DNA from 3 places in the Rhizobium brockwellii genome. Region 3 is predicted to be linked to each of the others. Evidence: predicted binding sites of a transcription regulator. Region 3 holds the regulator's gene; each other region holds the start of a gene.
What was found. The regulator LexA, encoded in region 3, represses DNA repair genes until DNA is damaged. The targets are predictions, from matches to a motif close to TGTTCNNNNTGTGTTCNG.
Positions count from the first base shown of each region.

Region 1 (10,527 bases), 1.9 Mb from region 3:
CAATGCCACCAGCCCGAGCCTGTGGGAGCATCCGGATCGTAAGTCATAATGGCGAAGCTCTTGGTCGCCTCAGGCGCGCCCGACCAGGTCAGTTCCGGCGAGATGTTCTTGCCGGCGCAGCCGAAGCTGTTGAAGACCTGCGCATCGGCCATCGACTTGCCGGCGATCAAATCCTTCGAGGTGAGCTTCATTTCGGCCTGTGCGGCCGTGGCGCCGAAGACGGACGCGGCGAGAAGTACTGCTGTGATGAAACGCATGCTGTTTTCCTGCGGTTGATAATGCAGGAAAACTATCGTTACCGCGCAAGCGCATCTGCCCCGCTATGCTCAACTTCTGCCCCGATCCGCTCAAAACGCTTGGAGCCGCCACGCACATGGCGCGGATTGACGCCGAACCGCTCCTTGAACCGCGCCGCGAATTGAGAAGGGGAGTCGTAACCGACCTCAAGCGCAATCTGCGCCATCGGCAGGGTTGTCGTCTGGATGAGCCCCAAGGCGCGGTTCATCCTTGTATCGCTCAGGATCTCAGTAAAGCCGGTATTTTCGGCGGCCAGCTTACGCCTCAGCGTCGCTTCGCTCATGTTGAACGAGCGCGCCGCATGGCCCAGCGTCCAATCGAAGGCCGTATCGCTTTCGACTATCTCCCGCAGCCGGTCCTCGAGCCGAGGACTTTGGCTTTGGCCCAACACCGCTCCGCCGAGTGCAAACCAGGTGATGAGTTCGATCAAACGCGCCTTGGCAATCGCGCCGGGAAGCCTCGTCAAATTGCCGGGCTGACAGCAATAGTCAAACAATGCCGCGGCTTCCTCCGGCAGGTCCGAGGTGCCTGCCGGGACAGGCCTTGATGGAACGGCGATCGATCCCATCCTGATATAGGCTTCCTCGAACAGCTGTCGCGGAACAGGAAGCGCCAGGGTCTGGTACTTCTGCGGCGCCTTGGGAATGTTCTCCATCGTCAGCGGTCTGTAGTCTGGCAGCAAGCCATAGGCGCCGGCTTCGAGGCGCAAAGCCTTGTCATCGGCCATGACGATCTTCGTTCCCGATTGCACCTGTATCAACAAGGGGCTCGTATTGACGAGACGATAAAAACAAGCCCGCCCACCCTGACGGATCAAAGCCCTGGCCGGAACGGGAAAGACGTCGTCGAGCATAAGTTCTCCGCAAAAGGATGGAAGCGCGGCGAGCGGTGGCCTCTATAGAGCGCGCGCCGCCTCGCTGGCCTCTTTCATCGGGAATATCAAAGCCGGATGCCAGCGGCAACATTCAGCCCAAGCCGCAGGATTTGAGCCCGTGCGACTGGCCTGAAATCGCCGTCGAGACTTACCAGCGGCAGCGTGAGCCCAGACCGCATTACCGCCCGTCAAATCTGCGCACATAATCGACCAAGGCGCGCAGCTTCAGCGGCTGCCGCTGGCGCCTGGGGTAGTAGAGATAGAAACCCGGGAAGGGTGGACAGAAGTCCTCCAGCAGCGGCACGAGTTCGCCGCGTTCGATATAGGGCTGGAAGGTCTCCACCATACCGAAGGTGATCCCGGCCCCGGCGCAGGCCATGCGGATCATCATTCCCATGTCGTTGGTCGTAATGGTGGGATCGACGGAGACGTCGAAGTCGCGATCGTTTTCGGTGAATTCCCAGCGATAGGGCGCCGTATCCGGGCGTGGTCGCCATCCGATGCAGGCGTGGTTCTGCAACTCGCCGGGGTGGCGGGGATGGCCGCGGCGCTCGAGATAGCCGGGGGATGCGGCGGCGCATTGTCGCTGCTCTTCGGAGACTGAAATTGCGATCATGTCCTTTTCGATTACTTCGCCGAGCCGAACGCCCGCGTCGAAGCCGGCTTCGACGATATCGAATTCGTCATCGGTGATGGTGATATCGAGTTTGATTTCAGGGCAGGCTTCCATGAAACCGGCCAGCAAGGTGCCGGAGAGGAAGTTCTCGGCGATCGAGGAAACGGTGATCCGCAGCAGACCGCTCGGGCGCGCCTGCATTTCTCGCACAGTCTGCATTGCATCCTTGACCTGCCGGACCGATGGACGAACCGCGTCGAAGAACACTTCACCGGCTTCGGTCAGGCTGACGCTGCGCGTCGTGCGCTGGACCAGGGCAACGCCGACCCGATCCTCGAGGCGCTGCAGGGCCTGGCTGACGGCGGAGCGGGTGACGCCAAGCCGCTCGCCGGCAAGCCGGAAGTTCCGCGCTTCGGCCACCGCGAGAAAAACTGAAATGCCTTCGAGATCATCGACCATTGGTTAGTATTTCTAACCAAGGCATCCTGGATTGGCAACTTAATCGCCGCGGATCGGCACGCTATCTTTCAAGTCGAGATCAACGCCAAGACGCACTCATCGGCAGATCTTCTTCGAAAGGCAAGGCAATGCGAAAGATTTTCAGAAGCCCGGTCCTTCAGCTTTTCACGGCGGTCACCCTGGCTGGCGCGGCGACCAGTTCGTCCGCCACCGATGGCGTGAACCGCCGAGATCAGCAGCAACAAACAAGCGAGAACAGAATGCAGCAACATCCCTATATCGGCATGTGGATGACGGATGATGGCCGCGTCCGCCACGAACTTCTGCCGAATGGCCGTTACGACGAAGCCCGCGGCAACCGCGAAAGCGCCTATCGAGGACGTTACGAAGTCAGCGGAAGCCACATCGAATATTCGGATGACACGGGCTTCACGGCCGACGGCGATTTCGTCGACGGCGATACCCTCCATCATGGCGGCATGGTGCTTCGGCGCAAATGATGTGCCGCCTGAAAGGCAACACCACACAGGAGAAGGCCGCGTTTGCCGGCCGGAAAGGATGACGATCATGTCTTCCCCAACACCCATCTGGTTCATCACCGGCGCATCATCCGGCCTCGGCAGGGCACTCGCCGAAGCCGTGCTGGCCCGTGGCTGGCGCGCCGCCATGACGGCGCGCAGACCCGAGACACTGGCAGATATCAAGGCACAACACGGGGACCGCGCGCTTGCCCTTGCACTCGATGTGACGGACAGCAACTCCATCGTCGGCGCAGTCCGTGACGCCGAAACGCATTTCGGTGCGATCGACGTCCTCGTCAACAATGCCGGCTACGGCTACCTCTCGGCGATCGAAGAGGGCGATGATGCCGAGATACGCGCCCAGTTCGAGACCAATGTCTTCGGACTGATCGCCATCACAAAGCAGGTTCTGCCGGGCATGCGCCGACGCCGGCAAGGGCATATCTTCAACGTCTCGTCGCTCGGCGGGCTCGTCGCTTTTGCTGCAACCGGCTATTACCATGCCACCAAGTTCGCGGTCGAAGCCCTATCGGAATCGCTTTCCCATGAGGTCAGGCCGCTTGGCATAGATGTGACGATCCTCGAACCCGGCGCCTTCCGCACGGATTGGGCCGGCCGGTCGATGGTCGAATCCCGCACGATCATCGAAGACTATGCCGAAACGTCAGGCAAGCGCCGCCAGGCCACCCGCTCGGTCTCCGGCAACCAGCCGGGCGATCCCGCGCGCGCGGCAACCGCGATCATATCGGCGTTCGAGGCGGATGAACCGCCGCTACGCCTGCTGCTCGGCACACCCGCCTTGAAGATCGCCCGCGAACGGCTCGATGCGTTGCGCGCAAACTTCGACGCCTGGGCGGAGACGACGCTCAGCGCCGACTTCCCAAGCTAACCGCCAAGAAAACCCTCAGCCGCATCGCCAGGCGAGCGGCGTGCAAATGGAGCTTGAGATGTCTGATATCAAAGGAAAAGTCATTGCCATCACCGGGGCCAGCAGCGGCATCGGAGAGGCGGCGGCAAAGGTGCTGGCTGCCGCAGGCGCCCATGTCGTGATCGGTGCCCGCCGCACCGAGCGCCTGGAGGAACTCGCCGGCGAAATCGCCGCAACGGGCGGGACGGTGCGCCTGCGACAGCTTGATGTCACCGACCGTTCCCAGGTGGAGGCCTTTGCAGGCTTTGCCCGCTCCGAATTTGGCCGGTTGGATGTCATCGTCAACAATGCCGGCGTCATGCCGCTCTCGCCGCTCGACGCCCTCAAGGTCGACGAATGGGACCGGATGGTCGACGTCAATATCAAGGGCGTTCTCTACGGCATCGCAGCAGCGCTTCCGATCATGAAGGCGCAGGGATCAGGGCAGATCATCAACCTGTCTTCGATCGGCGGCCACAGCGTCTCGCCGACGGCGGCCGTCTATTGCGCGACGAAATTTGCGGTGCGGGCGATCTCGGACGGATTGCGGCAGGAGACCGATCGGATCCGCGTGACTGTCATATCTCCCGGCACGACGACATCGGAACTGGCCGACACGATCACCGATCCGACGGCGCGCGATGCCATGAAGGCTTTCAGGGCGATCACGATCAGCCCCGAGGCGATTGCCAATTCGATCCTCTACGCCGTCAGCCAGCCTGATGATGTCGATGTCAGCGAGATCATCATCCGGCCGACAGCCAGCCCGCATTGAGCGGCTGAGATTGCCGCCAAAGCAATTCCAGCAAAAGTGTAGAGCGGTTTTGCCAGGCAAAGCGCGAAGCGATTTTGCCGGGAATTGCGGAAAACGAAAAGCCTCCGCCGCCTAAAAACCCAGCGACTGCTGGGCAGGCGGCGGCGGTGCAAGGTTGACGCCTTCGAGCTCCAGCATGCGGGCCTTCGACGACGAACCGCCGGGAGCGGAGAAGCCGCCGATCTTGCCGCCGGCTGCAAGCACCCGGTGGCAGGGAATGATCAGAGCGACGGGGTTCTTCGCCATCGCCTGGCCGACATCGCGGGCGGCTTCCGGCCCGACGCCGAGCTCCTTGGCCAGCGCGCCGTAAGTGGTGGTGCGGCCCCAGCCGACACGCCTTGCCGCCGCATAAATATCCCGGAAGAAGGTATCCTGGCCGGCAAGGTCGAGTTCGACGCCGGAAAAATCCGTCTCCTCGCCCTGGAAGTAGCGCTTCACGGCCGCGACCGTCTCCAGCACAGCAGGCGTCGGCGCGCCGGCTTCGGCATCCGGCAGGCGGCGCAGCAGGAGCCGTTCGGTCGCCTCTGCTGATTTGGTCGGCAGCTGGAAGCGGGTGATGCCGGCGTCGCTCCAGGCGATACCACAGAAACCGCCCGCGGTTTCGAAGATGAGATAGTGGTGCGTTGTCTCAGCCATGACACAGCCTCCGCGTTTTCGATTGCCCTCAAAATCGTATGGGACGGCCTCGGTTTCAACCCGTTTCTTGCGCGCATAAGGCTTCCGGGAAATATCGCGATCCGTCTCTCGCAATGTCAATCGAACATCCACGTCATCCATTCAGAGAAGATTGTATCGGAAAATTATGTTCTGTTTTTGTTCTTGATATTCAATCTCGTCAGAGTATCCTTCGTCGCGTTTTGGAAACGACGAGGTGGGTCATGACGACCCTGAGAGCCCATGAACCAAATCTCCTTCGACTTCGAGGATGGGCGAAGTCGGCGCGGGCGACCGGGCGAAAACCATAACGGCGGACACCGGCTTTTCTTCGCCCTCTGTCCGCCTGCGGCGGTTGAGCGGCAGGCGGCATCGATCGCCGATGACTATGGGAAGACTTTCTCTCTTTCGGCAAAGCCACGGCTGACGACACTGCATATGACGATCATCGGCATCGACGATTATGAAGAATTGCCCGAGGACGCGGTCTTTGCGGCGCGCCAGGCCGGCGCCACGGTGGAGAGCGCGCCGATTGCGATCACTTTCGACAGGATCATGAGCTTCAGGCGGGAAGGTAAGGCGCGGCCGCTCGTGCTTTACGGCGAAGGCGGGCTGAAACCGCTCACCCGACTGCATGTCCAGCTCGGTGTCGGCATGCACAATGCCGGACTGCGGCACAATATCAGCCGCGATTTCACACCGCATATGACGCTGCTCTACGACTGCAAGACCGTGCCGCCGGCGAGGCTCGACACGCCCGTTTCATGGACGGCGTCCGAATTCCTGCTCATCCACAGTCTTCTCGGAAAAACCGAATATCGGATCATCGATCGCTGGCCACTGCTCGGCTGAGGCAATGATGTCTGCGGACCACGCTTGCGCTTGCCCTATTTCCGCTCATATAGCTCGGAATGCCTAACCGGGCGCTGGTTGCAAACGGGAACGAAGACAGCATGGACGTTTCAGAGATCATCATCCCTGGAGATACGCCGGGAACGGAGTGGCGGCTGCCGGTGCTGCGCTTTAAAGGCCACGATCCGAGGGCGCCGAAGATCTATATCCAGGCGGCACTGCATGCCGGCGAGCTGCCGGGAACGGTGCTGCTGCATTTCCTCTGCGAGCGGCTGCGGCAGGCGGAAAACCAAGGCGGGATCGCCGGCGACATCACCATCGTGCCGCAGGCCAATCCGATCGGTGCGGCGCAATCGCATTTCGGCGAGCTGCAGGGCCGTTTCGACCTGGGCTCACGCACCAATTTCAACCGGGATTTTCCGCTGATCTCCATTACCGATCGGGCGACGCTGATCGAGGATCTTGATGATTACCCGGCTACCGATAGATTGAAGCGACAGCTGCTGCATTTGGCGCTTGGCGCCGATCTCGTGCTCGACCTGCATTGCGACGACGAATCCCTGCAATATGCCTATATCGACGAGGCCTTCTGGCCGGAGGCGGCCGATCTTGCCGCCGCGCTCGACATGGAGGCCGTGCTGCTTTCGGATGGCGAAAGCTCGGCCTTCGAGGAGGCCGTCGGCTTCGCATGGAAATATGAAGTTCCCGGCGAACGCCGCTCCCGGCTGCCTGGCAAACTCTCCGTCACCGTCGAGCTGCGCGGCAAACGCGACGTCGATCCGGTGCTGGCGAAAAAGGATGCGGACGGGCTCTGGCGCTTCCTTGCGGCACGCGGCATCGTTGGCGACGAAAAACCGGCGGCAACGGTATTTTCCGGTCCGGCCGTGCCGCTCGACAATGTGGAGATCATCCGCACGCCAGAAGGCGGCGCCGTACTCTTCCATCGCGATATCGGCGAGAGGATTGCCGAAGGCGAGCTTCTGGCGACGATCGTCACCCGGCCGGGGCAGCCGGGCGGCAGCATCGAGCTCACCGCGCCGCAGGACGGACTGATCCTGACCCGGACCTCCGACCGGCTGGTGCGGCGGCGCAGCGACCTGATGAAGATCGCCTGTGACGAACCCAGCAAGGCCTCCCGCAAGGCCGGCACGCTGGAGAATTGAGCCGGGCCGGTTTTGTCCTGCTGCGATTGTCGACGCGCTCGGGGATAAAAGGTCGCACGGCGTTTGCGCCGGCCTTCGTGCATGTTATCTCGCTGTCATCACAGGGAGATCGATCGGGCATGGCCGTCACCATCTATGGCATCAAGAATTGCGACACGATGAAGAAGGCCCGCAGCTGGCTGGAAGAACATAGCGTCGCCTATGAGTTTCACGACTACAAGGCGCTCGGTATCGACCGCGCCCATCTCGAAGCCTGGATCGACGAAGCCGGCCTCGATACCGTGCTCAACCGCGCCGGCACCACCTTCCGCAAATTGCCCGATGCCGAGCGCGAGAACCTGACCCGGGAGAAGGCGATCCAGCTGATGCTCGACCAACCGTCGATGATCAAGCGGCCGGTGCTGGAGGCGAAGGGGAAATTGCTGGTCGGCTTCAAGCCGGAGATTTACGCCGGTACGTTCGGAGGCTGACAGGCGCCCCGCTGAGCTCACGAGGGAAAGAGATGTCCAAGACCACGCGCGCGACACAGCTTCTTTCGCAAGCAGGCGTCCCCTTCACCGTTCATGCCTATGACTACGACCCCAATGCCGAGCGCGTCGGGCTGCAGGCGGCGGAAGCACTCGGCGAGGCGCCGCACCGGGTGCTGAAGACGCTGATGGCGGAGGTGGACGGCAAGCCGGTCTGCGTCGTCGTGCCGTCGGATCGCGAGGTCAGCATGAAGAAGCTTGCCAGCGCCTTTCACGGCAAATCGGCCAATATGATGAAGCCTGCCGATGCCGAGCGGCTGACGGGTTATCATGTCGGCGGCATCAGCCCGTTCGGCCAGAAGAAGACCGTGCCGACGGCGATCGAGGAGGCCGCGCTTGGCGAGCCGCTCGTCTATATCAATGGCGGGCAGCGCGGGCTGCAGGTGCGGCTCGATCCGAAGGCTGCGTTGAAGGCGCTGAAGGCAGTCGCAGCGCCGTTGATTGCCTGATCGGAGCATGATGCCGAAAAGTGTAGGCGGTTTTCGGACAACATCATGTTCTTACTGTTGAATCTAGAGGAAGCGGTCGAGTAAGCCGGCGATCGCCTTCGCCTCGTTTTCGGCAAGCTTGCAGCCGATGTGGGTCTCGATCGATCTGGCATAGACCGTCCAGATGCGCTCGCGAAGTTTTCGGCCGGCATCTGTGATCACCACCCAGCGGCCGCGCCCATCCTCAGCGAAGTTTTCGCGCCGGACCAGGCCCTCCCGTTCCAGCCGGTCGAGCAGCCGCGAAAGATTATACTGGGCCAGCAATGTCCGCTCTTCGATCTCGTAGGGGCGCAGCATGCCGTCTTGCGAGCGCGCCAACTCCCAAAGCACGTCATACCAGGCAAGCGGCGGCATGGCGGCTGCCTTTAGGTCAGCTTCGATGGCAGCGAGCAGCCGCTCGCGGGCGCGCATGATGCTCGTCCAGGCAGAGGTGACTGCTTCGCTTGGATTCGACGTTTTTTCGGACATAAATGCAATTACATCTATCTTGAATTCCGCTGCAAGCGATATTAGATGCATTTACATCTATCATCATTGCCAAGGAGGCCCCCATGAGCAAGCTTACCCTCGTCAGCCATCATCTCTGCCCCTATGTACAGCGCGCCGCGATCGCGCTGCTCGAAAAGGGCGTGCCCTTCGAGCGCATCAATATCGATCTTGCCAACAAGCCGGACTGGTTCCTGAAGATCTCGCCGCTCGGCAAGGTGCCGTTGCTGCGGATCGAGGAGGAAGACGGCAGCCAGGCGGTACTCTTCGAAAGCAGCGTCATTTGCGAATATCTGGAGGAAACACAGCCGGGCGTCGCGCTGCATCCGAAAGACGCGCTGACGCGTGCCCGCCATCGCGGCTGGATGGAATTCGGTTCCTCCGTGCTTTCCGATCTCTGGGGTTACGAGACGGCTGAGGATGCCGCGCAGTTGGAGGCCAAGCGCACGGCGCTCATCTCCAAATTCGCAACGCTCGAGAAGGTGTTGACGGACGGCCCCTATTTCGCCGGCAACGACTTCAGCCTCGTCGATGCCGTCTTCGCGCCGGTCTTTCGGTATTTCGATCTCTTCGAGACGCTCGGCGACGGCGACATCTTCGAAGGGCTTGAGCGTGTAAAGCGTTGGCGCAAGGCGCTCTCCGAACGGGCGAGCGTCAAGGCCGCCGTTGGTGAGGATTACCCGCAGCGGCTGATGGAATTCCTCGAAAAACATAACTCGATCCTGCTCAGGCTGCCTGCCGCAGCTTAAAGCCCCGCGAGCGGCCGGACATATAAATCCGGCCGCTGCAATTCGGCAGCGGCGCGCTTCATTTTCGCCGCAAACGGGTCTAAGTCTTCCGGCCTCCCACCGTCGATGACAGAAGGCAGGTTGAACCATGACTTTCATGCCCCAGAGCCAGAACACCGTTGATCCCGTCAAGCTGGAAAAGCTTGCGAAAGTCGCCGTCAAGGTCGGCCTGCAGCTGCAGAAGGGTCAGGACCTGGTGATTACCGCGCCTGTCGTGGCGCTGCCGCTCGTCCGCCTGATCACCAAACACGCCTATCAGGCCGGCGCCGGACTGGTCTCCGCCTTCTATTCCGACGAGGAAACGACGCTGGCGCGCTATCAATATGGCAGCGACGAGAGCTTCGACCGCGCCTCCGGCTGGCTCTACGAGGGCATGGCCAAGGCCTATGCCAACGGGGCGGCCCGTCTCGCGGTTGCCGGCGATAATCCGATGCTGCTGTCCGAACAGGATGCCGGCAAGGTCGGCCGCGCCAATCGCGCCAACTCCACCGCCTACAAGCCGGCGCTGGAGAAGATCTCGAATTTCGACATCAACTGGAACATCGTCTCCTATCCCAACCCATCCTGGGCCAAGGTGGTCTTCCCCGACGATCCGGAACCGATCGCGATTGCCAAGCTTGCCAAGGCGATCTTTGCCGCCTCGCGCGTCGATGTCAGCGATCCCGTCGCCGCCTGGGCCGAGCACAATGCCAATCTTGGCAAGCGCTCCGCCTGGCTGAACGGCGAGCGCTTCGCCTCGCTGCATTTCCGGGGACCGGGCACCGACCTGACGATCGGCCTTGCCGACGGACATGAATGGCACGGCGGCGCTTCCACCGCCAAGAACGGCATTACCTGCAATCCGAACATCCCGACCGAGGAGGTCTTCACCACGCCGCATGCGCTGCGCGTCGAAGGCCATGTGTCGAGCACCAAGCCGCTCTCGCACCAGGGCACGCTGATCGACAATATCCAGGTGCGTTTCGAGGGCGGGCGCATTGTCGAGGCCAAGGCCTCGCGCGGCGAAGAGGTCTTGAACAAGGTGCTCGATACCGACGAGGGCGCGCGCCGGCTCGGCGAAGTGGCACTCGTGCCGCATTCC
Region 1 covers NZ_CP053439.1:4,749,574-4,760,100, reverse strand. Annotated here, with positions in the region: gene RLCC275e_RS23220 (YbhB/YbcL family Raf kinase inhibitor-like protein) at 1-257, opposite strand, end outside; gene RLCC275e_RS23215 (helix-turn-helix domain-containing protein) at 296-1,150, opposite strand; gene RLCC275e_RS23210 (LysR family transcriptional regulator) at 1,350-2,246, opposite strand; gene RLCC275e_RS23205 (Atu4866 domain-containing protein) at 2,375-2,746, shown strand; gene RLCC275e_RS23200 (oxidoreductase) at 2,805-3,656, shown strand; gene RLCC275e_RS23195 (SDR family oxidoreductase) at 3,715-4,449, shown strand; gene RLCC275e_RS23190 (methylated-DNA--[protein]-cysteine S-methyltransferase) at 4,561-5,124, opposite strand; gene RLCC275e_RS23185 (2'-5' RNA ligase family protein) at 5,386-5,994, shown strand; gene RLCC275e_RS23180 (M14 family metallopeptidase) at 6,096-7,157, shown strand; gene RLCC275e_RS23175 (ArsC family reductase) at 7,277-7,627, shown strand; gene ybaK (Cys-tRNA(Pro) deacylase) at 7,660-8,133, shown strand; gene RLCC275e_RS23165 (MarR family winged helix-turn-helix transcriptional regulator) at 8,197-8,640, opposite strand; gene RLCC275e_RS23160 (glutathione S-transferase family protein) at 8,724-9,407, shown strand; gene RLCC275e_RS23155 (aminopeptidase) at 9,535-10,527, shown strand, end outside.
Region 1: a site for LexA is predicted at 5,292-5,309, ahead of RLCC275e_RS23185 (2'-5' RNA ligase family protein). Genes of this name have one in related genera too.

Region 2 (10,527 bases), on a different replicon from region 3:
GATTCGACGATAGTCTCTTATTTTTGCGCTACGCATGCGACCGAAGAGGCTGTTGCCGCCTTCGTCTCGGCCTGCAAATCGGCCGGATATCCTGAGGCGAAAGCGATAAATCTGCGCGATCACAAGGAAAAAGCGACTGTCTCCGCCTTCGCCCAATTTATTTCGGGCCACTTGCATGATGCCGGGCTTAGCGTTGAGCATGAGCCTGAAGAGGACGTTCTCGTCGCCCGGGTCCGCAGCGGCGACGCGGTCCAATATTATCCCTTCGGCCTACATCTCTTCACCTTCAACGAAGACCGTCAAAGCGAAACCCATATTGATGCGTTCGAGGGCTTTTCGGCGCTCTTCGGCTCGCCGGAAGACATGCGGCGCCATATCGCCACCCGATCGACGTTTCGCGACAAGGCGCTCTATGCGTCGAGGGGCGGAGCGCCCGCAATGTCCGAAGATATTCTTGTGCTCCAGCTTCAGGATCACGCCTTCCTGACGCTCGGCCTGATCTGGGCTGCCATCGACGTTGTCAATCACAGACAGCGCGAGCCATTCGTCATCCAGGTCCTCGGCGCCATCAACGAAGTGAATGCCGGCTTCAAATCCAAACCACCCGGGCCGTGCACGGACGCGGAGGAACAATCGCATTGACTATCCACCAGTTCTACCAGCCGCCGCTCCACTGGCAGCAATTCGAGGAGTTTGCTGTACAGCTTCTTGCCGAGGTCTATGACGTGCCGACGGCGCAGCCATATGGCCGCCCAGGCCAGGCACAGCATGGCGTCGATGTCTACGGCCGCTCCAGGAAGCACGGGCTGATTGCCATGCAATGCAAGAGACTGTCGGGTCTGGATACGAGCAATCAGCCTCTTCCCGGTGGCCCGATATCGCGGAAATTCTTCTTCGATGAAGCCAAGGCCATCGAGGCTTTTCCGCATGCGATATCCATCTGGATCCTAGTCACGACGGTCAGACGAGACACGCGCGTCCAGGGCTATGCCGAGGAGGTGAACGAGCGATGGGGCAAGAAGGGGATCGACCGGACGGCGACGGTATGGTCATGGGACGATTGCGTCAGCCACCTAAATTCCTATCCGGAATTGCGAAAACGCTACTATCGCGACGTCATCCAGGTGAACAGCGTTGGCGATCTCGACCAGATGGTCTTGGAAACGATCTCGATGGCGTTCAACAGGACAGCCTTTGAACTGCCATTGCATATCGAGACACCGAACGAATTCCTACAGGCTCTTCAGGACACCCAGAGAGCCCTGCGAACCGGCGCGCTTCTCGACCGAAAGAGCGGGCACGTCATCCGTAAGGCGATCGGCGGATGGCGGCAGATCCATGACCCTGAATGGCGATCCGCGCTAGGAAAAATCGACAGGAACCTGCGGACTCTAAGGACGCGCCTCGAACACGGATTGAAGGACGGTACGATCCGGCGAACGAACAATTATCTCGATTTCACGAACTTGCGGCAACTCCAGGATCTGGAGGAGCTTCGCGAACGTTGTGTCCGCGACCTGACGGATGTTCTGATCAACGCGGGGCTGCCGGCGATCTGATGGCCCATTTCGCTGTCTCGCCGCTTCCTCGTTCCGGCCGCGCCGAGCCGGGCTACCCCGGATTGATGCCATGGAACCTGAAGAGGCGTTCGAAAAACACCATCAGGCGCTCCGTGTAATTGCTGCCCACCAGCTCGTTGGAGCCGAACCGGAAGACCTCGTATCCGGTCAGCCTGAGATCTCTATCGGCGGCGACCATATCCGCATAGATGGCTAGCGAAGGCTCCCCGTTCTTGCTGAAATGCTGGCTGCCGTCGACTTCAATGACTATCCGTTGCCGTTGTGGAAGGAGTAGCAGGAAATCCATGCGCTGACGTGGCAGTAACAATCTGTTCGATGGCAACCTGTCCCGCAACTGCTTCATCGTCGCCGGATCGTAGTGAAGATAAACCTGTGGGATGAGCGCTGGTAATGCCGATCCCATCCGATCTCGGAAACCTTTGAAATAGGCCGAAAAGAGATTGCGTTCCCCCTCCGAGGCCAATGATTGTTGGAGGCGGGCGCCCAGGCTCTTGGCCGGCTCCTCGCTCTCGCATTCGGGATGGCGGCGCCACCAATCCACAAGCTCGGACCAGAGCACTCCCCCGGCGCCCAGCGGCCGATCGTAGATTAGGCAGCTCTCCTTTCCCTTCAGGATCACAATGTCATTGTTGATTGCGTCAGCAAAGCCGAGCTCCGGCTTTGGGCCGCATGAGGCAAAGATTAGATTCTTCGCCTGTCCCTCGACCCCGCGCCGTATCGGTTGAAGTTTGTAGATCGGATAGCCCGATTCTTCGCCGCTGGCGACAAGATGGTAATGGTCGCGAGCGAGGATACTGTTGAGCCGCTCGACCATTGCGGTCTGGTCGTCGCCCCGCCGTGCGAGGGGATGAACGGCCTCTTCGATCAGTGCCGAGAAACGTGCGCGGGAGCACTGAAGCGCGCCGATTTGCTCGAACAGGAACTCGACGGTCCAGTCGGTATCGTGATGGACCATATGACGTATGATCTGGCCGCGCAGGCTGGCGGCGGACCGGCCGATGAAGTCATCGAGGGGCGAGCTGATGACGAAGTGACGCTCGATCATGTCGATCAGGGGTCGATCGCCGGCGAGATCGTAACCGAAAGCCTTGGCTATATCGCGACGTGTGATTTCGGTGATGGCAGGCGCGCCCTGTTCGAGCATTGCCTGTGCCGCCTCCTGCAGGGGGATGTCGTCCAGTTCCGAGGCCCAGACAACTGCGAATTCGGCCATCGCCTTTTTAGATAAATTGCCAAGGGCAGCATTGATGCGATCCCGCTTCGACCATCCCTCGCCCGTTGGAATGGTAAAGGTGGTCTCCCTTGGAAGACCATTGGAAAGCTGCTCATGCGTCATGCCATGCAGCTTGTTAAACAGCAGACTGTAAAGGCTCTCTGCCATATTTTTGGTTGCTTCCCCTCACACCTGCAAATGCTTGCGTCAGCAATCCAGCCAACGAATCCAGAAAAGGTAGCAAACCCGAAGAGGGGCAGCAATCAAGGGCTGCGTTCGGATGAGATGTGAAAGCGAACTAAATGTTGGGAAACACAAGTGGCGCATCCATTTCAAGCGGACCCCCGCGCCGGGTGCTGTCGGTCCCGGTTTCCGGCATTGCCGTCGCTCTGCTAAACCTCCTGCGGCAACCCTTTTGACCGGTCTTGCGGGAGGCGAACGGCTTTCGCAGTTTCTGCTACAGCTGGTATGCCCTTCCTATTTTGGATGCTTCTGCCCGAGAGCTCAAGAGTTGTCATCGCGTGAAACTTCGCGATTGCAAACCTTACTGGCCAGGTTAGCTGACATCGCACTCCGAGCAACAAGGTTGATCTGCCGATCATGCCGTGTTTTGAAGGTGGAAGATCGGCGGCGGGGGTTTGTCAACAGGAATGGTAGAACAGTTTGACATGTTTTCGGAACAGGTTTCCCGCGACCCGGTGGTCACGCGTGACATTTCCAAATTGGCCAAGCCCGAACAGCATACTGTTCCCATAAGTGAAGAGGACATGGTCCGGTATCTGTCGGAGACAGGTCGATATCGGATCCTCCAGAAACTCGCGCCGCGCGCAATCTCACCATTCCCGCGTCCGGAATACCCGCTCAAGGGCATCATTCTCGACACCGAGACCACGGGCCTCAATGCTCGCAAGGATGAGATCATCGAGATTGGCGTGATCGCCTTCACCTTCGATGCGACAGGAAGCATCGGTGACGTGACCGGCATCTATGGTGGGCTTCAGCAGCCGAGCGTTTCCATTCCTCCCGAGATCACCAGGCTCACCGGCATCACCGATGATATGGTCGCCGGGCAAACAATCGACATGGCGGCGCTAGAGGCGCTGATTGAACCTGCTGATATTCTTATCGCCCACAATGCCGGTTTCGACCGGCCATTCTGCGAGGCATTTTCTCACCTGTTTGCCGGCAAGGCCTGGGCTTGCTCCAACTCCGAGATCGACTGGTCGTCGCGGGGATATGAAGGCACCAAGCTCGGCTACCTGATCGGGCAAGCAGGATATTTTCACGATGGGCATCGGGCGGTCGACGATTGCTTTGCACTTCTGGAGGTCCTGGCTCGAGAAATGGACGGACCGGCTTTCACCGCTTTCGCCGAGCTCTATGAAGCAAGTCAGACTTCACGTGTCCGGATCTTTGCAGAGAACAGCCCCTTCGATATGAAAGATCACCTGAAGGCGCGAGGCTATCGCTGGTCCGACGGAAGCGACGGCCGTCCCAAATCCTGGTGGATCGAGGTTGGGGAAGAAGCGCTCGATGATGAGCTCCGATATCTCAGGGCAGAGATCTACCGTTATCCAGACGCCGATCCACCCATCAAGCGCCTGACCGCCTTCGACCGATTCCGGGCCTGATGCAATCCGTTTGATGCATCTCTGAAGCGACCCATGCTTTGAGCGCATGGCCGACCTGAGACCTTGTGCCTTATCGACGGTCGGGCAAGAGCCTATATTCCAATCATCGAAACGACGTTGGAACCAAAGCATGGTTGCTGGCGTCAAGAGACCTCACGAAAGGGGATCATCATGAACGTAGCACGCTCCTTCAACAACTGGCGCAAGTACCGTCAGACCGTCACCGAACTTGGCCGCATGAGCTCGCGCGAACTGCAGGACCTCGGCATCAATCGCGCCGATATCCACAGCGTTGCTCGCCAGTCGGTCGCTCGCTAAGCGACTGTTTCCAAGCCAACCTGATTGACAATTCGCCCGCTGATGACGCGGGCGTTTCTGTGTCTGGCCGCCGCGAGGCGCTGTGCTGGAGATCTCTCTCGTCAGGATGAGGCCGTGCATTTTCCGCATGGCTGCACTGCAGCAAAGTCTATTTAATATGCGGAGAGAATGGGTATCTTGGTTTCATCGAGGCGATGCACCTCCTCCCGCAGAGCTTCGAATTCAGACGGCCCACTCCTCCTCCCAAAGGGCGTCTGTCGGAACAGCGGCACTCCTCCTCCCAGCCGTTGTTCGGTTCTTTTCGAAAAGCCTGCCGCACCTCCTCCCGCGGCAGGCTTTTTCGTTTTCAGGACCGTGGTATCAGAGCCCGAGCGCGAGCTGCGGCTCTTGCCCGCTCTCTTCGGTGTTGAGCGATGACAGGGTGATCCCCAATAGCCGCACAGACCGTTTGAACGGGAACACCGAGGCGAGCAGGGTTTCAGCATTCTCCAAGACCATGTCGACGTCGGACACGGGTCCCCACACGGTCCTGCTGCGTGTCGCCTGACTGAAATCTGAATATTTGATTTTGACGGTGATCGTCTTTCCCGTGATGTCATGGGCCTCGCAATAGCGCCAGACCTTCTCGGCCAATGGCCGCAGTTCGGCTTTGGCCAGATCGAGATCATCGATGTCCTCAACGAACGTGTCTTCAGCGCCGACGGACTTGCGGATGCGATCAGGTCTGACCCGGCGTTCATCGATGCCGCGGGCGATGCCGTAGAAATAAGGGCCGGACTTGCCGAAATGCTGCTGAAGGAAGGCGAGGGACTTCGACTTGAGATCAAGCCCCGTCTCAATGCCATGCTGTTTCATCCGCTCGGCGGTCGCTGGCCCCACACCATGGAATTTCTTGACGGGGAGGGCTTCGACGAAACCCGGGCCGTTCTTCGGCGTGATGACGGCTTGGCCATTCGGCTTGTTCAGGTCGCTCGCCATTTTGGCCAGAAACTTGTTGTAGGAGATGCCGGCAGACGCGTTAAGGCCGGTGACCGCCTTGATCTTCGCCCGGATCTCCAGCGCAATCTCGGTGGCGATCTCCATGCCCTTCAGGTTTTCGGTGACGTCGAGATAGGCTTCGTCCAGCGACAGTGGCTCGATCAGCGGCGTGTATTCGGCAAAAATCTCGCGGATCTGTTGCGATACCGCCTTGTAGACGTCGAAGCGCGGCGGCACAAAGATCAGCTCCGGACATTTGCGCTTGGCGGTCACTGACGGCATGGCCGAATGCACGCCGAAGACACGGGCCTCATAACTGGCGGCGGCCACAACACCACGTGCCGCCGATCCTCCAACGGCCAATGGTAGCCCACGTAGCTTCGGGTTGTCTCTCTGTTCGACCGACGCATAAAAAGCATCCATGTCCACATGGATGATTTTGCGCATGGGTTGCACGCTTCCCATGACGTCAGTTCCCACATGGTAAGTCGGCATTTCGTGAACATGCGTCTGACTGCTCTGGTCGTGCTGGGTGCTGGTGATCAAAGCAACAGACCCTCTTCGTCCGGCTTTGGTTTGGCCTGCGGCGGCACGATCACCAGCATGTTGCCCGGGAGCGGTCGCTGTAGGTGGCGGGCTTCATCCCACGGTGCTGTCAGCCAGGTCTCGACTTCTTCAGGCGTGGTCAGGATGGAGGGCATGGCCTTTTGATGAATCGGCGAGACGATCTCGTTGGGCGAGGTCGTCAGAAATCCGAAGAGTTCGTATTCCTGTTCGCCATCCCTGACTTTGCGTACGCCCTTCCACGGGGTCCAGAAGCCCGCGAAAAACATCAACGGCCGATCTTCATTGCCGGCAAACCAGGCATTGGGCACCCGTCCTCCCTCAATCTTGCTGGCTGGATCCGGTTCGGCAAAGGAGGTGAACGGCACGACGCAGCGGCTGGTTGGGCCGAGCCAGCGCCGCCAGTGCGGCGAACTCACATTGCGAATATTGGTGACGCCGGGATCGTAGTTTTTCACATAGGCTGGCGGCGACGGCATTCCCCAGGTCGCCCGGGCAATCTCTCGGCTCCCGTCCTCGGCGACGCGGACAATCGGCGCCTGATAGCCTGGATAAACATCGAAGGAGGCTTCATTCCAGCCGGCCCGATCCCGGAATGCCTTTGTGAACTGGAGAACCGCGTCGCGCGTGGTCGTCACGTTGTAGAGATTACACATTGCCGTCCTCCTATCCAATGCATGTCGAGGCGAAGTTTCCGACCCTTTCGGAACGCAATCAAGCTTTGAAAGCTCCAGCGATCACGTGGGCTTTTGCGGCTCAAAAACCAAGGCCGCCTCCAGCAAACAGGGAAATCCCGTCCCGCATCTATCCTGCCCGTCAGAACAATGCATCTTGTCGCAACCCATTGCCATGCGACGGCGCAGATCCACAAAACGCATGCTGGCGCCAAACTGTTTCACCAACGCCTTGCGATCAAGCTCGCCCCGTTGCCCGCACGGTTTGCATTCGACGGTAATCACCGGTCCCTTGAAATCTCTGAGCGTCAGCAGGCCGGGCATATCTCTATTTTCTCATCGACGATATTTTTCGTCACATTCAGCATCGAATTGAATCTGCTTGATGAATCGATCGAGCAAAAGCCGTCTCGTGATGCTGGCTGCAGTCCACCCGATTCTTGCCCGTTGACTCATCGCTGTTTAAAGAACAAAAACAGAACATATCAGCTTTTTTCGGCTATGCAAATGCACTCTTGACGTTGGAACCCGATGCCAATCACTGCCGCCAATCCCGTCATTTCCGAGCTTCAGAACCGCATCCGGCGGCTTGAAGGCGGAGCTGCACGCAAGGGCGAGGTGCTGTCGTTCGGGATTGCCGAGATCGACGCAAAGCTTCCCGGGGGTGGGCTCGCCCGCGGCGCCTTGCACGAAGTGGCAGGAGGTGGCGCCGACGCGGTCCATGGTGCCGCGGCCGCTCTGTTCGTCGCGGGGATCGTCGCGCGTACGAAGGGCGACGTCCTCTGGTGCCTGACCCGGCCGGATCTGTTTGCGCCGGCATTGGCACAGGCAGGCCTTCATCATGACCGGGTCATCTATGTCGAGGCCGACCGGGAAGAGGATGTGCTCACGAATTTCGAGGAGGGCCTGCGTTTTGGCGGGCTTGGCGCCGTCGTTGCCGAGCTTGTGCGCCTGCCGATGACCGCCTCGCGGCGGCTGCAACTGGCGGCCGAGGCTTCAGGAACGATCGGCATTGCGCTGCGACGATGGCGGCGTCCGACGGAGGCAGCAGATTTCGGTCAACCGACGGCTGCCACGACGCGGTGGCGCATCAGCGTCCTACCCTCCGAACCGCTTCCCGTGCCGGGCATCGGGCGGGCACGGTGGCTGGCGGAATTGATCAGAGCAAGAGCGGGAGAAGCCGCGGAATTTGAAATAGGTGCCTGCGATGCCACGGGTCGTATCAGTCTTTCTCCCCACGCTCGCGACGGACAGGATCAGGCGCGCCGATCCCAGCATTTCGGCTGAAACACCGGTGGTCGTCGTTTCCCGCAGTGGATCGAAACGCACTGTCGCAGCCATCGACGCGGCGGCCTTCAGGGCCGGGGTGCGGATCGGCATGCCCGCCGCCAAAGCTCAGGCGATGATATCCGGCCTGCACCTGGTCGATGCCGACCCCAACGGTGACACCGCGGCGATCGAGCGCCTGGCACTGTGGATGCTGCGCCAATATACGCCGGTAGTGGCAATGGACGGTCCCGACGGCATTGTCATGGATACCGAGGGCGCCGATCACCTGCGCGGCGGCGAGTTGCCGATGCTGACTGGTCTCGTCAACGCGTTGAGAGGTCATGGTCTTCGGGCCCATGGCGCCATCGCCGATACGTGGGGCAGTGCCCATGCGATCGCCCGCGCCACGCGGCGAGAGGTGATCATCGTGCCAGTTGGTGAGACAGCAAAGGCCGTCGTCAACCTGCCGATTTCCAGCCTTCGTCTGCCGCCCGACATCGTCAGCGGTCTGGGCGTGCTTGGGTTTCGGACCGTCGGCGAGCTTTCCGCAACGCCGCGGGCGCCTTTGACATTGCGCTTCGGGCCGGAGGTCGGCCGCAGGCTCGATCAGATGTTCGGACGCCTTGCCGAACCGATCGACCCCATTCGCACCGCAGACCTGATCGAAGTGATCAAATCCTTTTCTGAACCGATCGGTGCGGCCGAGACCATCGCCAAGTATATCGGCAAGCTCGTGGTCGAACTCTGCGCCGCGTTGGAGACGCGCGGGCAGGGCGTTCGCCGCGCCGACTTGATTGTCTACCGCGTCGACAACACCTTGCAGTCCGTGCGTGCCGGAACGGCAAAGCCGGTGCGCGATATTCCTCATCTGACAAAACTTCTCTGTTCCAGCATCGAGAAGATAGATCCCGGTTTCGGCATCGAGAAACTGTCCCTCACTGCTACCATGATCGAACCGTTCGAAGAGAAGCAGTGCATCTCCTCGCTGGTCGAAGAAACCATCGTCGACGTCACACCGCTGCTCGACAGTCTTGGAAATCGCGGCCAGCGCATGTACCGGCTGGCGCCGGTCGAAAGCGACGTTCCCGAGCGCAATGTCGGGCGCGTCTCCCCGGTTTCCGAAAAGCTCGGTCAGGCCTGGCCGACCCGCTGGCCCCGGCCGAGCCGGATGCTGGCGCACCCGGAACGGATCGAGGTCATTGCGCTCACGCCCGACCATCCGCCGGCATCAATGACCTGGCGGGGGAAACGCCGGCGCATCAAGCGTGGTGACGGGCCGGAACGGGTATTCGGCGAGTGGTGGGTCCGTTCCTCCGAAATGGAGGCGGTAAGGGACTACTATTCCGTCGAGGACGAGGACGGCAATCGCTTCTGGGTCTATCGCTCCGGCGACGGCGTGGATCCCGCGACCGGAACGGCCAAATGGTTCCTGCACGGGATCTACGGCTGATGCGCTACGCTGAACTCCAGGTCACCAGTCATTTTTCCTTCCTGCGCGGCGCGTCAGGTTGCGATGAGTTGTTCACGACTGCCAAAGCCCTCGGCATCGAGGCGCTTGGCATCGTCGATCGCAACAGTCTGGCCGGGATCGTGCGCGCCTGGGAAGCAGCCAAGGAAACCGGTGTGCGGCTGGTCGTTGGCTGCAGGCTCGATCTGACCGACGGCATGTCGATGCTGGTCTATCCAACGGACCGGGCCGCATATTCGAGGCTCTGCCGGCTTCTGTCACTCGGCAAGGAGCGCGGCGGCAAAGGCAAGTGCATCCTCGATCTGACGGATGTGGCTCTTTATGCAGAGGGACTGCTCGCCGTCCTGATCCCCGACGAGGCCGATGACGCATGCGCCGTCGAGTTGCGCAAGGTGAGGGAGATCTTTGGCGACCGCGCCTACATGGCGCTGACGCTACGCCGCCGGCCTAATGATCAACTGCGCCTGCATGAGCTCAACACTCTGACGATCCGGCACAAGGTTCGACCTGTTGTCACCAATGACGTGCTGTTTCACGAGCCGGGAAGGCGGCAATTGCAGGATGTCGTCACCTGCATTCGCCATCGCACGACCATCGATCAGGCCGGTTTCTTGCGCGAACGGCATGCCGATCGTTTTTTGAAGCCACCGGAGGAAATGCACCGTCTGTTCAGCCGCTATCCGGAAGCACTCGCACGCACCCGCGAGATCGTCGACCGCTGTCGGTTCGACATGAGTGAACTGACCTATCAATATCCCGAGGAAGCGATCATCCCCGGACTGACGGCGCAGCAGACGCTGGAAAAATTCACCTGGGAGGGCGTTCGCGATCG
Region 2 covers NZ_CP053445.1:33,134-43,660, forward strand. Annotated here, with positions in the region: gene RLCC275e_RS33695 (hypothetical protein) at 1-642, shown strand, start outside; gene RLCC275e_RS33700 (hypothetical protein) at 639-1,559, shown strand; gene RLCC275e_RS33705 (AbiJ-related protein) at 1,612-2,724, opposite strand; gene RLCC275e_RS33710 (hypothetical protein) at 2,908-3,084, shown strand; gene RLCC275e_RS33715 (3'-5' exonuclease) at 3,444-4,424, shown strand; gene RLCC275e_RS33720 (DUF1127 domain-containing protein) at 4,596-4,742, shown strand; gene dinB (DNA polymerase IV) at 5,103-6,185, opposite strand; gene RLCC275e_RS33730 (SOS response-associated peptidase) at 6,263-6,940, opposite strand; gene RLCC275e_RS33735 (hypothetical protein) at 7,022-7,282, opposite strand; gene RLCC275e_RS33740 (ImuA family protein) at 7,490-8,245, shown strand; gene RLCC275e_RS33745 (Y-family DNA polymerase) at 8,166-9,677, shown strand; gene RLCC275e_RS33750 (error-prone DNA polymerase) at 9,677-10,527, shown strand, end outside.
Region 2: a site for LexA is predicted at 7,424-7,441, ahead of RLCC275e_RS33740 (ImuA family protein). Genes of this name have one in related genera too.

Region 3 (10,527 bases):
CGTTCCACTGCGCGATCCAGCCGACGGTGCGGGCGAGCGCGAAGAGCACGGTGAACATGGTCGTGGGGAAGCCCAGCGCCTTCAGCGTGATGCCGGAATAGAAGTCGATGTTCGGATAGAGCTTCTTCTCGATGAAATATTCGTCGGTGAGCGCGATGCGCTCCAGCTCCATCGCCACTTCGAGCAACGGATCGTCCTTGATGCCGAGTTCTCCGAGCACCTCATGCGTCGTCTTCTGCATGATCTTGGCGCGCGGATCGTAGTTCTTGTAGACGCGGTGACCGAAGCCCATCAGGCGGAATGGATCGTTCTTGTCCTTGGCGCGGGCGACATATTCCGGAATGCGGTCGACCGTGCCGATTTCCGTCAGCATGTTGAGGGCTGCTTCGTTAGCACCGCCGTGAGCGGGCCCCCAGAGGCATGCAATGCCGGCGGCGATGCAGGCGAACGGGTTGGCGCCCGACGAACCGGCGAGACGGACGGTCGAGGTCGAGGCGTTCTGCTCATGATCGGCATGCAGGATGAAGATGCGGTCCATGGCGCGGGCAAGCACCGGATTGACCACATATTCCTCGCAAGGCACGGCAAAGCACATGCGCAGGAAGTTCGAGGCATAGTCGAGGTCGTTCTTCGGATAAACGAAGGGCTGGCCGATATGGTACTTGTAGGCCATGGCGGCAAGCGTCGGCATCTTGGCGATCATGCGCAGGCTGGCGACCATGCGCTGGTGCGGATCGGTGATGTCAGTGGAGTCATGATAGAAGGCCGACAGAGCGCCGACGCAGCCGCACATGACGGCCATCGGATGCGCATCGCGGCGGAAGCCGGTGAAGAAGCGGCTCATCTGCTCGTGCACCATGGTGTGGTGCGTGACGCGGTAATCGAAATCCTTCTTCTGCACGGTGGTCGGCAGTTCGCCGTAAAGCAGGAGGTAGCAGACCTCGAGGAAGTCGCCGTGCTCAGCGAGCTGCTCGATCGGATAACCGCGATGCAGCAGGACACCTTCGTCGCCGTCGATGTAGGTGATTTTCGATTCACAGGATGCGGTCGAGGTAAAACCCGGATCGTAGGTGAAGGAAGCCGTGTTCTTGTAGAGGGCACCGATATCGATGACGCTCGGGCCGATCGTGCCGCTTTTGACAGCAAGGTCGACAGACTTGTCACCGATTTTTATTGTAGCGCTTTGATCCGTCATGCTGATCCTCCGAAATGGCGGTGGCGCCATAAAAGCGCCATAGGGGTTAAGCGTCCTCACCGATAGCTATATGATCGCGAAGCTAATGCCAAGTTACCGTGATGGCATTTTGTGCATTGCGGTATCACCTTTTAGGCACTGCAGCGATGAGCCGCACGCATATCGGAAGCCGATGATTCGACTGGTCTTTTGGCGCTCGCGATTTTCCCTCATATTTCAATCGATTATGCTTGCCGGATTTGATTGGTGGTTGCATTCTGCCTGCCTGAGCGGGTGACCTTGGGCGGCGCATGCAGGAGTTGACGACAGTCGAATTGCGGCCGGAAGCAGGCGCCAGCCTTGCCGACACCGCCGGTTTTTCTCCGCCTGCCGTGGTGACTTGGCCGGCAAGGACGCAGTCGGCGACACCGTGGCGCCACCGGCTGCCGGCAGCAGCCTCGCAATCGCTGCGTGCCGGCATGCGCATGCTGAGCGAAGAAGCGGACCATGGCCGCCTGCTGCTGTTCTCGCCGGTCTTCCTCGGCGCCGGCTCAGCCTTCTGGTTTCTTGCGGCATCGGACTTCCCCCTCGTTGCATCGCTGCTCTGCCTGTTGGTGCTGACCGTGGCGGTTCTCATCGCCAGCCGCAGCCGGGCGGCGTTGCGGGCAACGCTGATGGCGCTTTCGCTCGTGGCCTGCGGCATGGTCTCGGCGCAGTTCGAGAGCCGGCGGGCTTCGACCGTGATCCTCGATTCATCAGTGACGACGACGGTGACCGGCCGCGTCGAGCGGCGCGAAGGCGACGGTCGCGGGCGGTGGCGCTATATTCTTGCCGTCACCGGCACGGAGGCACCGGAGGTGAAGCGGCCGCCGGCGCGTATAACCGCGATAGCCCGCGGCGCGGACGCGGCCTTCGAGATCGGTGACATTATCACCGGCAGGGCACGGCTGACGCCGCCGGCAGGGCCAGCGCTTCCTGAGCTCAACGACTTCTCCTTCGGTGCCTATTTCGACGGCATCGGCGCCAACGGCTTCTTCTACGGTGCGCCGACCAAGGTCGATTTGCAGGCAGGTCCGCAGGCCGCCAGATCGACGGTGGAAGCGTTGCTTGAAGGGCTCTACCGGCTGCGCAGCGGCATTGGCGACCGGATAAGATCGATCCTGCCCGGCGACACCGGCGCTTTTGCCGCTGCACTCGTGACGGACGAGCGGCGCGCCATTTCGGATGCGACGACGGAGGCGCTGCGCCAGTCTGGTCTGGCTCATATCATCGCCATCTCCGGTCTCAACATGGCGCTGTCGGCCGGCATCTTCTTCGTCGGCTTCCGGATGCTGCTCAGCCTCTTTCCCGGCATTGCTGAAGCCTATCCGACGAAGAAGATCGCGGCAGCCGGCGCGCTCATCGCGGTCACCGCCTATTTCCTGATCTCCGGCTTTGCGGTCTCTGCCGAACGCGCTTTCATCATGATGGCCATCATGTTGATTGCCGTCTTCTTCGACCGGCCGTCGATCAGCCTGCGCAATGTCGCGCTCTCGGCGCTCGTCATCCTCGCCATTTCACCCTCCGAGGTCTTGGGGCCGAGTTTCCAGATGTCCTTTGCCGCGACATTGGCGCTGGTATCGGGCTATCAGCTGTGGAAGGACCGGCGCGTCCGCGAAAACGCCTTTCTAAAGCTGTCGATCATCAGGCCCTTCGTTACGGTTGCGGGCTTCTTCGGCGGCGTCTTCCTGACCTCGCTGATCGGTGGTTTTTCCACCGCGCTGTTTTCGATCGAGCATTTTCATCGCTTGACCGCCTATGGCCTGCCGGCAAACCTCGCGACAATGCCGATCATCTCCTTCATCATCATGCCGGCCGGCCTGCTGGCGATGCTGCTCATGCCCTTCGGTCTGGACGTTTTGCCTTGGAAGGTCGTCGGATTCGGCCTCGATCTGGTGATCGCGGTCGCCAAGACGGTGTCCGGCTGGGGTGGCAATATCGACGTCGGCCGCTTGCCCGCATGGTATTTCGCGGTCGCCGTGGCAGGCTTTCTGCTGCTGACGCTGCTCCGCACCCGGTTGCGCCATGCCGGCACATCGATCATCGCGGTCGCAACGCTCATCCTGCTGCTTCTACCGGTTCCCCGGCCGCCGGATCTGGTGATTTCGGAGGATGGCAGTCTCGTCGCGGTGGTCGAGGCGGCAGCAATGGCTTCCAACCGTGAAAGACCACCGGATTTCATCTTCGACCAGTGGCAGAGAGCGCTGGTCCTGCCGAAGCATGACCCGCCGAAGATGCTGGATGGTCCTGCTATCCCTCCGGTGGGAGAAGACCACCGCGTCAAGCTTTCCCGCGATCAGCAGAACGAAGCGAGGTCCGCGATGCGGGCGGCCGCAGCGGCCGGTGAAGCAAACCGCTTTTCCTGCGTCAAGAAGGCCTGGTGCACATCAAGGCTTGGCAATGGTCGTGTGGTTGCTGTCATCGACAATGCCGCCTATCTCGGCCCGGCATGCGACGCGGCCGATATCATCGTGACGTCGGTCCGCCTGCGTTTCAACAGCTGCCGCTCAGGTGCGACGCTCTTCACCGGCGAGACGCTGCGCAGGGCCGGATCCGTCGAGTTGCGCTTCACGGACGCCGGCCTGGAGGTCGCAACCGCATTCGACGCATTGTCGCGACCATGGATGCGCCATCGCGCCTATGACTGGCGCAGCAACAGCTTTACCGAATCCGGCCTAACCGATGTCAGTGATAGCGGCGAATGAGGCCGACGAGTTTGCCCTGCACCTTGACGCGGTCCGGCCCGAAAATCCGGGTCTCGTAAGCCGGGTTGGCCGCTTCCAGCGCGATCGAGGCACCCTTGCGGCGGAAGCGCTTCAGTGTCGCCTCTTCATCGTCGACGAGAGCAACGACGATGTCGCCAGGACTTGCGGTGCTGCCATTGCGGATGATCACGGTGTCGCCGTCGAAGATGCCGGCGTCGATCATCGAATCGCCCTTGACCTCCAGCGCATAATGTTCACCGGAACCGAGCATGTCGGCCGGAACGACGATGTCGTGGGTGTTGTTCTGGATCGCCGAGATCGGCACACCGGCAGCGATTCGCCCCATGACCGGCACGGAGACCGAGTTGCCGTTGTCGGCGACGGGTTTTGCGGGAGCAGGGGAGGCGATCGGCTGAGGTTTGCCGAGGCTGCCCTCGATGACGCTCGGCGAAAAGCCGCGCCGCGGCTGGATGCTGGGGCTGTAGGCCTCCGGAAGTTTGATGACCTCAAGCGCGCGGGCGCGGTTCGGTAGGCGGCGAATGAAGCCTCGCTCCTCGAGCGCCGTAATCAGGCGATGAATCCCGGACTTCGAGGCGAGGTCCAGGGCATCCTTCATTTCATCGAAAGATGGCGGAACGCCGGATTCTTTCATGCGCTCATGAATGAAAAGGAGAAGCTCCTGTTGTTTGCGCGTGAGCATCGACGTTGTGACCTCGTGATTGAAACAAATCCAGAACAGACACTATATGTTCCATATGTGTTCCGCAAGTAGCTAAATTTCCGTAAAACTTGGCGCCAACTCGTTGAGATTTTTATTTTCATTCGCCGGATTGGCAAACAAGTCTTGCCTTGGGCGGCACTCTCACACATCTCTGCCGTCTCAGGAGAGGGGATATCATGAACGAGCATTCCGCCAAACCGCACCCGCTGGATCATGTCGTACTGCCGGTCGTCAATATCAATTTGGCGCGCGAGAGGCTCGGCAAGCTCGGCTTCACCGTTGCCGCCGATGCGCGCCATCCCTTCGGAACGGAGAATGCCTGCGTCTTCTTCGCCGACAAGACCTATCTGGAGCCGCTCGGGATTGCGAGTGTCGAGGAGAGCGAGGCATCGGCGCGCCAAGGCAATGTCTTCACCGCCCGCAACCGGGCGTTCCGCTTCCGCTGCGGCGCGGAGGGGCTTTCGGGGCTGGCTTTCGGCAGCAAGGATGCCGGCATCGATCATCAGAATTTCGTCGGCAACGGATCGAGCGCCGGAGAGATTCTGCAGTTCACCCGGCCGATGACGATGCCGGACGGTACCGAGACGATTGCCGGCTTCAAGCTAGCTTTTGCCGGCGACCTGCGCGCGCCTGATCTCCTGCTATTTACCGTCGAGCGCGTCAATCCGCTACCGGCCGACCGCGCCGCGCTGGAGACGCATGCCAACGGCGTCACCGGCATAGTCGAGATCGCGCTTTGCGCGCCGGAACCGGCCGCCTTCGCCGCCTTCGTCAGCTTCGCCGTGGCGCAATCGGCAGTCGAGAAAACCGGTTTCGGCGTCAATATCGCGGCGTCGAATGCAAAAATCAACCTGATGACGCCGGAAGGGCTGGAGGCCTATTTCGACATCTCCGGATCATCCGCAGATCGCGGCCTGCGCGGCCGGGCAATCCTCTTCACTGTGGCCGATCTTGCCGTGACAGAAGCGCATTTGGCTGCTAACGGGGTGACATACGCGCGCAAGAACAATCGCATTCTGGTGAAGCCCGCGCCCGGGCAGGGCACGCTCTTCGCCTTCGAGGAAACACGATGAGCACTGATACGAATTCCGAAGTCAGGATCGGTGAAGGCGAAGGCCAGGTCACCTTTTCCAATACCGGCCGCCTGTCGCTGATTGCCGGTCCCTGCCAGATGGAGAGCCGCGACCACGCCTTCATGGTTGCCGGCACGCTGAAGGAGCTTTGCGGCAAGCTCGGCATCGGCCTCGTCTACAAGAGCTCCTTCGACAAGGCGAACCGCACCTCGCTGTCGGCCGAACGCGGTATCGGGATCGAAAAGGGCATGGAGGTCTTTGCCGACCTCAAGAAGGAATTCGGCTTTCCCGTCTTGACCGACGTTCATACCGCCGAGCAATGCGCGGAGGTGGCAAAGGTCGTCGATGTCCTGCAGATCCCTGCCTTCCTCTGCCGCCAGACCGACCTTCTCATCGCCGCCGCCAAGACCGGCCGCGTCGTCAATGTCAAGAAAGGCCAGTTCCTTGCTCCCTGGGATATGAAGAACGTTCTGAAGAAGCTCAACGCCAGCGGCAATCCGAACGTGCTGCTGTGTGAGCGCGGCGCCTCCTTTGGTTACAATACGCTGGTTTCCGACATGCGCTCACTGCCGATCATGGCGGCGATGGGCGCGCCCGTTGTCTTCGATGCCACCCATTCCGTGGCGCAGCCGGGCGGGCAGGGCGATTCCTCCGGCGGTCAGCGGGAATTCGTGGAAACCCTGGCGCGCGCAGCAGTGGCTGCCGGTATTGCCGGCGTCTTCGTCGAAACCCATCAGGACCCCGACAATGCCCCTTCCGACGGCCCGAACATGGTCTATCTCAAGGACATGCCGCGGCTTCTCGAAAAGCTGCTCGCCTTCGATGCGGTCGCCAAGGCTTGACGTTCAACAGTCTGACATGATCGTGCTATAGGCCAAATCCGAACGCTGGTGCGAAGGCTATTGCAGCATTGTAATTTGCACGCCTTCGACTAAGACAGGTTTCGAACCATTTATCACCCACCGAGCAGGAAGAACCCATGACTGCAATCACCGATATCATCGCCCGCGAGATTCTCGATAGCCGTGGCAACCCCACCGTCGAAGTCGATGTCTATCTCGAAGATGGCAGCATGGGCCGCGCGGCCGTCCCCTCGGGCGCCTCGACGGGCGCGCATGAGGCGGTCGAGCTGCGTGACGGCGGCAAGCGCTATCTGGGCAAGGGCGTCGAAAAGGCGGTCGAAGCCGCCAACACCGAGATCTTCGACGCGATCGGCGGCATCGACGCCGAAAACCAGATCCAGATCGACAACATCATGATCGAGCTGGACGGCACGCCGAACAAGTCGCGTCTCGGCGCCAACGCCATCCTTGGCGTGTCGCTCGCCGTCGCCAAGGCTGCTGCCCAGGCGTCCGGCCTGCCGCTTTACCGTTATGTCGGCGGCGCTTCCGCCAGCCTGCTGCCGGTGCCGATGATGAACATCATCAACGGCGGCGCCCATGCCGACAACCCGATCGATTTCCAGGAATTCATGATCCTGCCGGTCGGCGCCGATTCGATCGCCGAAGCCGTGCGCATGGGTTCGGAGGTGTTCCACACGCTGCGCAAGGAACTTGCCGCGCAGGGCCATAACACCAATGTCGGCGACGAAGGCGGCTTCGCACCGGGCCTGAAGAGCGCGCCGGAAGCTCTCGACTTCATCATGAAGTCGATCGAGAAAGCCGGCTACAAGCCGGGCGACGACATGTGCCTCGGCCTCGACTGCGCCTCGACGGAATTCTTCAAGGACGGCAAATACGTACTCGAAGGTGAAGGCCGCACGCTGGAATCGGGCGCCATGGCCGAATACCTGGCCGAGCTCGCCGCCAAGTATCCGATCATCTCTATCGAGGACGGCATGGCCGAAGACGACTGGGATGGCTGGAAGACGCTGACCGACCTGGCCGGCAAGAAGACCCAGCTCGTCGGCGACGATCTCTTCGTCACCAACTCCGCCCGTCTTCGCGACGGCATCCGCATGGGCGTCGCCAACTCGATCCTGGTCAAGGTCAACCAGATCGGCACGCTGACGGAGACGCTCGATGCCGTCAACACGGCGCACAAGGCGGCCTATACCGCCGTCATGTCCCACCGCTCCGGCGAGACCGAAGATTCGACCATCGCCGATCTCGCTGTTGCCACCAACTGCGGTCAGATCAAGACCGGCTCGCTGTCGCGTTCCGACCGTCTTGCCAAGTACAATCAGCTGATCCGTATCGAAGAAGGCCTCGGCCCGCAGGCCCAGTATGCCGGCCGGTCGATCATTCGCGGCTGATCGGATCTGATTTTCAACGGCTTGACCCGCGCCTCCCGGCGCGGGTTTTTTGTTGCCCGTTTTTTAGAGTCAACGAACGGTTAATCTCTGCGCGTTAGATTGAACGAATTGGTAATGCGTTCAAGAGCATGCGTGTATGTGGACAAAGCATCATAAGAAGAGAAAGATCGGTCGCTTCGTCATTCCGGCCATGACGGTCGCCTTCCTCTCCTATTTCGGTTATCATTGCATTCATGGCGATTACGGCCTGCGCGCGACGGAGGCGTTCGAGCATCAGCGTGTGGCGCGTGAAAAAGAGCTTGCAGTCTTGAAGGCGAAGCGCGAACATCTGGAAAATCAGGTCGCGCTCTTGAGTGACGGCTCGCTCGACAAGGATATGTTGGACGAGAAAGCGCGTTATCAGCTCAATATGTCGCGCGCCGACGAGATCGTCGTATTCAACCACTATTCCAATTAACCGGAAACAGGTTAATTGTAGTTTTCGTAGTTTTTCCAATAATTTAGCACCGAATACGAGCCATGCAATTATGGCATTGCTGTGGTCATATTTCTTCCCTATGGTACGCGCCACCAAGAAACGACAAACCCATAGGGAGGGTTGAATGGCGCCGCGAAAGACCGCGACCGTTTCCAGCCGCAAAACTGCAGCAAAACCGGCAGCCAAAGCATCGAATGGAGGCCCGGTAGCCGACTTCGATCGCAATGAAGAGCTGAAGGCTTATCGCGAGATGCTGCTGATCCGCCGCTTCGAGGAGAAGGCCGGCCAGCTTTACGGCATGGGCTTCATCGGCGGCTTTTGTCACCTCTACATCGGTCAGGAAGCTGTCGTCGTCGGCATGCAGATGGCGCAGAAGGATGGCGACCAGGTCATCACGGCCTATCGCGACCACGGCCATATGCTGGCAACCGGCATGGAAGCGCGCGGCGTTATGGCGGAACTGACCGGGCGCCGCAGCGGCTATTCCCACGGCAAGGGCGGCTCGATGCACATGTTCTCGAAAGAGAAGCATTTCTACGGCGGTCACGGCATCGTCGGCGCCCAGGTCTCGCTCGGAACGGGTCTTGCCTTCGCAAACCGCTACCGCGGCAATGACAATGTCTCCATCGCCTATTTCGGTGACGGCGCTGCCAACCAGGGGCAGGTCTACGAGAGCTTCAACATGGCTGCTCTCTGGAAGCTGCCGATCGTCTATATCGTCGAGAACAACCGTTACGCCATGGGCACCTCGACCGCCCGCGCCACCGCGCAGTCGAATTACTCGCTTCGCGGATCCGGTTTCGGCATCCCCGGCATTCAGGTCGATGGCATGGACGTCCGCGCAGTCAAGGCGGCGGCCGACGAGGCGCTCGAGCATTGCCGTTCCGGCAAGGGCCCGATCATTCTCGAAATGCTGACCTATCGTTATCGCGGTCACTCGATGTCCGACCCGGCGAAGTATCGCTCCAAGGACGAAGTGCAGAAGATGCGCTCCGAGCATGACCCGATCGAACAGGTTAAGGCACGCCTCGTCGAAAAGGGCTGGGCTTCCGAAGACGATCTGAAGGCGATCGACAAGGATGTTCGCGATATCGTCGCCGACAGCGCCGATTTCGCCCAGGCCGATCCGGAGCCGGATGCATCCGAACTCTATACCGACATTCTGCTCTAATCGGGGAGGGAACCCATGCCTATCGATATCCTCATGCCCGCCCTCTCTCCGACCATGGAAGAAGGCACACTGTCCAAATGGCTGAAGCAGGAAGGTGACAAGGTCACCTCAGGCGACGTCATCGCCGAAATCGAAACCGACAAGGCGACGATGGAAGTCGAAGCCGTCGACGAAGGCGTCATCGGCAAGCTTCTGGTTCCTGCCGGAACCGAAGGCGTCAAGGTGAACGCCAAGATCGCCGTTCTTCTGCAGGACGGTGAATCCGCATCCGACATGTCTGCGTCCGCTCCGGCAGCAGCGCCGGCTGCTGCACCGCAGGCCGCGCAGGAGGAAAAGCCGGCTGCCGCAACTCCGGCATCCGCATCCGTTCCCGCCGAGCCGAAAGCCCAGGTGCAGAACGATCCGGAAATCCCGGCCGGCACCGAAATGGTGTCGACCACCGTGCGCGAAGCGCTGCGCGACGCCATGGCCGAGGAAATGCGCGCCGACGAAAACGTCTTCGTCATGGGCGAGGAAGTCGCCGAATACCAGGGCGCCTACAAGGTCACGCAGGGGCTGTTGCAGGAATTCGGCCCCCGCCGCGTCGTCGATACGCCGATCACCGAGCATGGCTTTGCCGGCGTCGGCGTCGGTGCCGCAATGGCCGGCCTTCGCCCGATCGTCGAATTCATGACCTTCAACTTCGCCATGCAGGCGATCGACCAGATCATCAACTCCGCTGCCAAGACGCTCTATATGTCCGGCGGCCAGATGGGCGCTCCGATCGTCTTCCGCGGCCCGAATGGTGCAGCGGCCCGTGTCGGCGCCCAGCACAGCCAGGATTATGCAGCCTGGTACAGCGCCATTCCCGGCCTGAAGGTCGTCATGCCCTACACGGCATCCGACGCCAAGGGCCTGCTGAAGGCTGCGATC
Region 3 covers NZ_CP053439.1:1,786,340-1,796,866, forward strand. Annotated here, with positions in the region: gene gltA (citrate synthase) at 1-1,195, opposite strand, end outside; gene RLCC275e_RS09100 (ComEC/Rec2 family competence protein) at 1,486-3,918, shown strand; gene lexA (transcriptional repressor LexA) at 3,899-4,618, opposite strand; gene RLCC275e_RS09110 (VOC family protein) at 4,816-5,712, shown strand; gene kdsA (3-deoxy-8-phosphooctulonate synthase) at 5,709-6,554, shown strand; gene eno (phosphopyruvate hydratase) at 6,692-7,966, shown strand; gene RLCC275e_RS09125 (FtsB family cell division protein) at 8,103-8,423, shown strand; gene pdhA (pyruvate dehydrogenase (acetyl-transferring) E1 component subunit alpha) at 8,569-9,615, shown strand; gene RLCC275e_RS09135 (pyruvate dehydrogenase complex E1 component subunit beta) at 9,631-10,527, shown strand, end outside.